Regions from separate parts of the Bacillus jepli genome, predicted to be linked through region 2. Evidence: riboswitches for the same ligand, from Rfam matches in the RefSeq annotation. Region 2 holds a riboswitch; the other holds the start of a gene.
What was found. A riboswitch is a leader RNA that binds a small molecule or an ion and turns the genes downstream of it on or off. The one in region 2 is predicted to bind FMN.
Positions count from the first base shown of each region.

Region 1: another riboswitch for FMN. It lies ahead of ABC371_RS17565 (ECF transporter S component); the one in region 2 lies ahead of ribD (bifunctional diaminohydroxyphosphoribosylaminopyrimidine deaminase/5-amino-6-(5-phosphoribosylamino)uracil reductase RibD).

Region 1 covers NZ_JBDFMO010000001.1:3,427,033-3,430,423, reverse strand. The annotation lists gene ABC371_RS17580 (secondary thiamine-phosphate synthase enzyme YjbQ) at 1-49, opposite strand, end outside; gene ABC371_RS17575 (zinc ribbon domain-containing protein) at 74-277, opposite strand; gene ABC371_RS17570 (TIGR01777 family oxidoreductase) at 337-1,230, opposite strand; gene ABC371_RS17565 (ECF transporter S component) at 1,391-1,963, opposite strand; FMN riboswitch at 2,131-2,260, opposite strand; gene ABC371_RS17560 (LLM class flavin-dependent oxidoreductase) at 2,378-3,379, opposite strand.
Region 2 covers NZ_JBDFMO010000001.1:2,908,660-2,912,050, forward strand. The annotation lists gene ABC371_RS14825 (DUF1002 domain-containing protein) at 1-23, opposite strand, end outside; gene ABC371_RS14830 (peptidylprolyl isomerase) at 215-649, shown strand; FMN riboswitch at 1,110-1,295, shown strand; gene ribD (bifunctional diaminohydroxyphosphoribosylaminopyrimidine deaminase/5-amino-6-(5-phosphoribosylamino)uracil reductase RibD) at 1,497-2,567, shown strand; gene ribE (riboflavin synthase) at 2,578-3,234, shown strand; gene ABC371_RS14845 (bifunctional 3,4-dihydroxy-2-butanone-4-phosphate synthase/GTP cyclohydrolase II) at 3,250-3,391, shown strand, end outside.

The DNA of each region.
Region 1 (3,391 bases), 520 kb from region 2:
CTACCATTTGGTCGCGATTATTAGTTTGTATACTGAGCTTGTGCAGCATGATTTATGTTTACCCTTCATCACATTATCCAAAGAATAAATCAAGGATATTTGATGTAGTAGAAGAATTCTTGTTGTAGAATTCAGAGTATCCGCAATTCTTACAATACACAACAGTAAAACGATTGTTTTGAATATCTAACATTTTAGTAAGTCCAGAACCTGTCATCAATACATCTTTCGTTCCAGCATTTGTGCTTCCGCATTTAACGCAGCCTTTACTTTCCATAAAATCATCTCCAATTTTAGTTTTAACACTATTGTTTACGAATTTATAGGAAAATAGTTTCAATTATTTTTTGTTATTTGTGTAAGTGCGTCCTCGATTGTTGGATAAGAAAAAATAAATCCTTCCTTATTCAGTCTTTCTGGAATAACCCATCTGCTCTTTAAAATTAATTCAGTTTCCGTTCTAATAAAAATCGCACCAAGTTCAAGAAGCCAAGCTGGGGATGGTAATCCGAATTTACGATTATATGCGTCTCGGAGATTATTCATTAACTCGCGATTTGTAATTGGATTCGAAGTTGAGCAGTTAAAGACTCCAGTTAGATGGGAATGATCACGTATATAAAGTACAATATTGAACAAATCTTCAATATGAATCCAACTGAATTTTTGACTACCAGGTCCCTGGATCCCACCAAGACCAAAACGAACTAAGTTTTTATATGGAATCATTACACCTCCACCGGCTCCAAGTACAATCGAGATTCTTAACGCTACCTGCCTCGTTCTTTGGAATTGATAAGAAAAAAAGGCTTCTTCCCATCTTTTTGCAACATCCACTGAAAAACCAGTACCTATTTCCCCAGATTCTTCTGTCATCGGTCTATCTTCAGCATGCCGATAGATCGTTGCTGTGCTGGAATTAATCCATAATTTTGGCGGATTTTTGCATTCTTCGAGGGCATTGCCTAATATTTTCGTAGTCTCCGTTCGAGAGAGGAAAATTTCTTGTTTATTTTTGTCGTTATATCTGCAATTGACTGATTTCCCTGCGAGATTGATAATCATCTCGGAGTCTTCAAGTGCTTGTATAATTCCTTCCCTATCATCCCAAGTGATGTTTGGGGCATTTCTTGAAATCACTTTTACTACATACCCAAGTTCAGTAAACCTTTTTAAAAAATAGGATCCCACAAAACCAGTACCACCTGCAAGGACGATTTTCTTCTTCATAGTTTTCATCCCCTTTTATCATTCTTTTACTAGTTTACCATTAACTAGGATTATGAAAAACGATTTTCAAAGATTTGAAATGAAATAGGACTTTCTCGACTTTGGTAGCTGTAAAAACAAAACAAGCACCCGCCCCCGGGTGCTTGCTATATCAACTCATTTATATCGACGCTTGTTTATTAATCCACGGGTGTAGACGAGTATACAACAACATGAAGATTGTTGCTACAATTAATCCTTTTAATATGTTAAATGGAAGAATTGCGTAAACCACCATTTTGAGTGTCTCTGGTGCTGACATGGCCGGGATATTCAAGAAAAAGTTGAATGCCGGTAGGAAGACATAGTAGTTAAGGACACTCATGATGATTGCCATCATCGCTGTACCGCCAATTAATCCAATTGTTAAGCCTAATTTCGTTTTTAATAGTTTAAAAATATAGTAGGTTGTGAGAACAAATATAATCCCTGCTACAAAGTTTGAAATATGACCAACAGGTACCCCAGTTTCACTTCCAGTGATGAAATAATCAATCATGTTTTTGAATAATTCAACCAGGATTCCGGCCATCGGTCCAAAAATGAGTGCTGCAAGCAATGCTGGAACATCGCTAAAATCGACGTTCAAAAAGCTTGGGAATGTTGGCAATGGAAAATTCAAAAACATTAAGATGTACGAAATCGTACTTAGCATTGCAATTGCCACAAATTGACGTAAAGGTATTTTCTTCATTTTTTCTTTCCTCTCCTCTTTTGTCGATCCACCTCAAAAGAAGAAAGGTTCAGCATTTAAGTCATACCCAAATAAAAACCCCCAAGAAATGGCTTCTTGAGGGAGTTAATGTAAAAGGCACGCTTAATAAACGTTCAATCATAGTAAAATTTTTGAACGCGCAGAACCTCCATCTTCTCCCATCCAGACTATACTGTCGGCTTTGGAATCGCACCAAATCCTGCCTTACGGCTCGCGGGCTTAGAGAGTAATCTCATCACCGCCGGTCGGGATTTTCACCCAGCCCCGAAGATAGATCAATATTTAGTTTCACTTTATAATATCAAGTTTTATATCCGTTGTGAAGCAATTTGCTTCAAATTGCCCAATTTAGGATTAAAGCCACAGCATAATCAGCAAAATACCCTTTAAAACTCATTTTCCATCGACAACTTCTTTTAAAATCTCATATGAACGCTTTTGTTTGTCCGGATCATAGATGTAAGAAACAGCCATAAGCTCATCGACATTATATTTTTCTTGGAAACTTGTCAATTGCTTGCGAATGGAATCTTTGCTGCCTAATAATGTGACACTAGACATGGATTTTGCCATTTCTTTTTCTTGTGCGTTCCAAAGTTCATCCATGTTGTCAACTGGTGGTTGTAATGGGTTTTGGGAACCACGTACAACGTTTAAGAAAAATTGCTGCATGGTTGTGATTTCTCGTTTCGCCTCTTCATCCGTTTCTGTTGCAATAACATTTAGGCAAACCATCATGTATGGTGAGCTTAAATATTCGGATGGTTCAAAACGTTTGCGATAAATGGAAATCGCCTCTTCCATATATCTAGGTGCAAAATGTGAGGCAAATACATACGGAAGTCCTAATTTTGCTGCTAAATAAGCAGAATCCGTTGAAGAACCAAGAATATAGATTGGTACATTTGTATCCACTCCAGGATAAGCTTTTACATACCCTTGGCTTTCCATCGGACCAAAGTAGGTGAGTAAAGCCTTTACATCATTAGGAAAGGTGTAAACAGAATCATTATTTGAACGTCTTAAAGCATTTGCTGTCATCATATCCGTACCTGGTGCTCTTCCTAGACCTAAATCAAGACGGTTTGGATAAATGGTCGCCATTGTACCGAATTGTTCAGCCACAACTAATGGTGAATGGTTTGGAAGCATAACACCACCGGAACCAACTCTAATTTTTTCTGTATGCTCTAAAGTATGTTTGATTAAAATGGACGTCGCAGAACTAACTAATGTTGGTGAATTGTGATGTTCCGCTATCCAGTATCGTGTGTATCCCATTTTTTCAGTCGTTTGAGCTAAATCAACCATAGCATCAATTGCGTCTTTCTGATTTTGCCCGTCACGAATTGGAGCAAGGTTTAAAACGGAGACGGGAATATTTATATTTGTCATGTGTATGACCTC
Region 2 (3,391 bases):
GAGAGTATACGTTTATATCTCAAACTAGTTTCCTCCTTAATTTTTAAAAACAAGATGATCCATCGTCCATATTATACATTATTCTTCACTTATTATTTCTTTTTGACGGTGATAATGGAAAAACACCCCTTTCAGATTGGATTATTCCAACCATTTATAGTAAAATAAACTCGTTCAATACATATGGACGAAAGAAATTAAGTGGAGGTTTCAAATGAAAAAAGCTAGCATTGAATTTGAAAATGGAGAAAAAATTGTCATTGAGTTATATCCAAATGAAGCACCTGGAACTGTAGCAAATTTTGAAAAGCTTGCAAATGAAGGGTTTTATAATGGCTTAACATTCCACCGTGTCATTCCTGGCTTTGTCGCTCAAGGCGGCTGCCCTCGTGGAAATGGAACAGGTGGTCCAGGGTATACAATTAAATGTGAAACAGAAGGAAATCCACATAAACATGTACCAGGAGCATTGTCTATGGCACACGCTGGAAAAGATACTGGTGGAAGCCAATTTTTCATCGTACATGAGTCACAGCCACATTTAGATGGTGTGCACACTGTTTTTGGTCAAGTGATTGAAGGATTGGAGTCAGTATACCGTATTAAACAAGGCGATGTAATGAAAGAAGTTAAAGTTTGGGAAGAGTAAGATAACTATATTCAGCAAAGCCCAAACCTCTGCTGAATATAGTTATAGCCTCCGGCGGATGCCACGATTTTTTAAAGGAAATTTTCGAGCATAAGATCAAAGACTAAGAACGCCACTTCCTGTGGCAACGTCTTTGTGACCCACCTCGTGTGGGCCTAAAAAAATCGGGCACAAATACGCCAAGGCGTATTTGATTAAGGCACAACAGGTCATTCTTGTTGTGTCTTTTTGTTTGTCCTATAATGAATCTTGAGGTGAAACTAGTTGGGTAAAGGAAGATGGACAGTATTTTTTATTTTGCTATTCATTGCAATTGCATGGGGAGTTATTTATTGGTTGTTTATTGTGTAGGATCATTCATATGAACACTAAAATACATAATTTGTATTGTAAAGCATTAAATTCGACAAAATAAGAGTACTTTATGTTATACTGATTTACATCGCTAAAAGAAAAAAATATTTTCCTTCGGGGTTAGGTGAAATTCCTTACCGACGGTGATGAACAATTGTTCTAAGCCCGTGACCCATTTTATTATTAACATTCTAATGTTGATAGGCTATATGCCATGAGAATTCATTTAAAATGGTGGACTTTGGTGAGAATCCAAGGCCGACAGTTAAAGTCTGGATGGGAGAAGGATGTTAGTACGGTATGTGAAAAAAATTTGTCCATTATACCTTTATTTGGTATGGGCAAAAATACATATTCTGTTGCTTGAATAACATCGACCAGGACCCCGGATTGTTTTCCGAGGTCTTTTTTGTTTAGGAACAAAGTAAGAACTCTCGTAAATTGTACATGATAAATAGAAAGGAGTGTAAATAACGTGCGAGATCAAGATTATATGAATTTAGCGATAAATGTTGCAAAAGCAGGTGTCGGTCAAACTACACCAAATCCTGTTGTAGGAGCCGTTGTTGTGAACGAAGGCCGAGTGGTGGGCATTGGTGCACACTTAAAAGCAGGAGAACCGCATGCGGAGGTCCATGCGATAAAGATGGCTGGTGAAAAAGCCCAAAATGCTACGGCTTATGTAACATTGGAGCCGTGTAGTCATCATGGTAAAACACCGCCATGTGCAGACTTACTAATAAATAGCAATGTGAAAAGGGTAATTATTGCAACGACCGATCCAAATCCACTCGTTGCTGGAAAAGGAATCGCAAAATTAAAAGCAGCGGGAATTGAAGTAGAAGTCGGGGTATGCAAAGAACAAGCAGATGCATTAAACGCAGTTTTTTATCATTTTTTAGATAAAAAACTCCCATATGTAACCTTGAAATCTGCCATCACTTTAGATGGGAAAATAGCAACAGTTACTGGCGAAAGTAAATGGATAACTGGTGAGGACGCGAGAAATGATGTCCATCTATATAGAAGTATTCATGATGCAATTCTTGTTGGCGTTAATACAGTGCTTGTGGATAACCCAAGTTTAACAACAAGGCTTCCGAATGGGACAGGTAAAAATCCGATTCGAATCATCTTAGATTCAACCCTAAGAACACCTCTAGATTCGAAAGTTGTCAATGACGGCAAGGCAGAGACCTGGATTATTGTTACGAATCAAGTAAATGAAGAGCAAATGAATGAATTCTCCGATAAAAAGGGTGTTCGAATTATTCAATTGCAGGAGTCTAACATTTTAGTTAACACTCTACTTGCACGTCTAGCAGAAGAAGGGATATCCTCCATTTTTGTTGAAGGTGGAGCAGAAGTGAATGGCAGCTTTTTAAAAGAAAAGGCAATTAACCAAGTTATCGTCTATCTTGCACCCAAATTAGTAGGTGGAAAACTAGCCCCGACTTCTATTGGTGGTACTGGAATTGAATCTATTAATGATGCATTACAATTAACCATTAAATCTGTGGAACAACTCGGAGAAGATATTAAAATCGTAGCAGAACCGAGATAGAGGTGAAAAAATGTTTACAGGGATTGTAGAAGAAATCGGGAAAGTAAAAGCGATAAATGGGTCACAGGATTCGGTTAAAATGGTGATCCAAGCTAAAAAGATTCTCGAGGATGTAAACTTAGGCGATAGCATTTCGGTCAATGGAGTTTGCTTAACTGTAACGGAATTTACATCTGATGGTTTCACTGTTGATGTGATGCCAGAAACGGTGAAATCAACTTCTTTACGTGAATTAGAGCGAAATCATGCTGTCAATCTAGAAAGAGCAATGACTGCAGGTGGACGTTTTGGAGGGCATATCGTTTCAGGTCATGTCGATGGTATCGGAAAGATCGTTCGAAAAGAACCAAAAGGAAATGCTGTGTACTATGAAATTGAAATACCTGAAGAGCTTGTTGAGTTTATGATACATAAAGGATCGGTTGCGGTAGACGGGACGAGTTTAACGATTTTCGGTCTTACAGAAAATACATTTACTCTCTCTTTGATTCCCCATACATTATCAGAAACAATTTTACGTAATAAAGGTGTAGGAGACATTGTAAACATTGAGTGTGACATGCTCGGGAAGTATGTGAGCCGGTTCATGCAACGATCTTTTAATAATGAAAAAGCAACTAAATCAAAGATTACCGCAAGCTTTTTAGAAGAACATGGCTTTAAATAAAAAGGGGGAACGACAATGTTTGATCCAATTGAAGATGCTCTTGCCGACCTAAAACAAGGAAAAGTAATCATAGTATGTGACGATGAAGATCGTGAAAATGAAGGTGATTTTATTGCAATTGCTGATAAAGCAACCCCGGATATCATTAATTTTATGA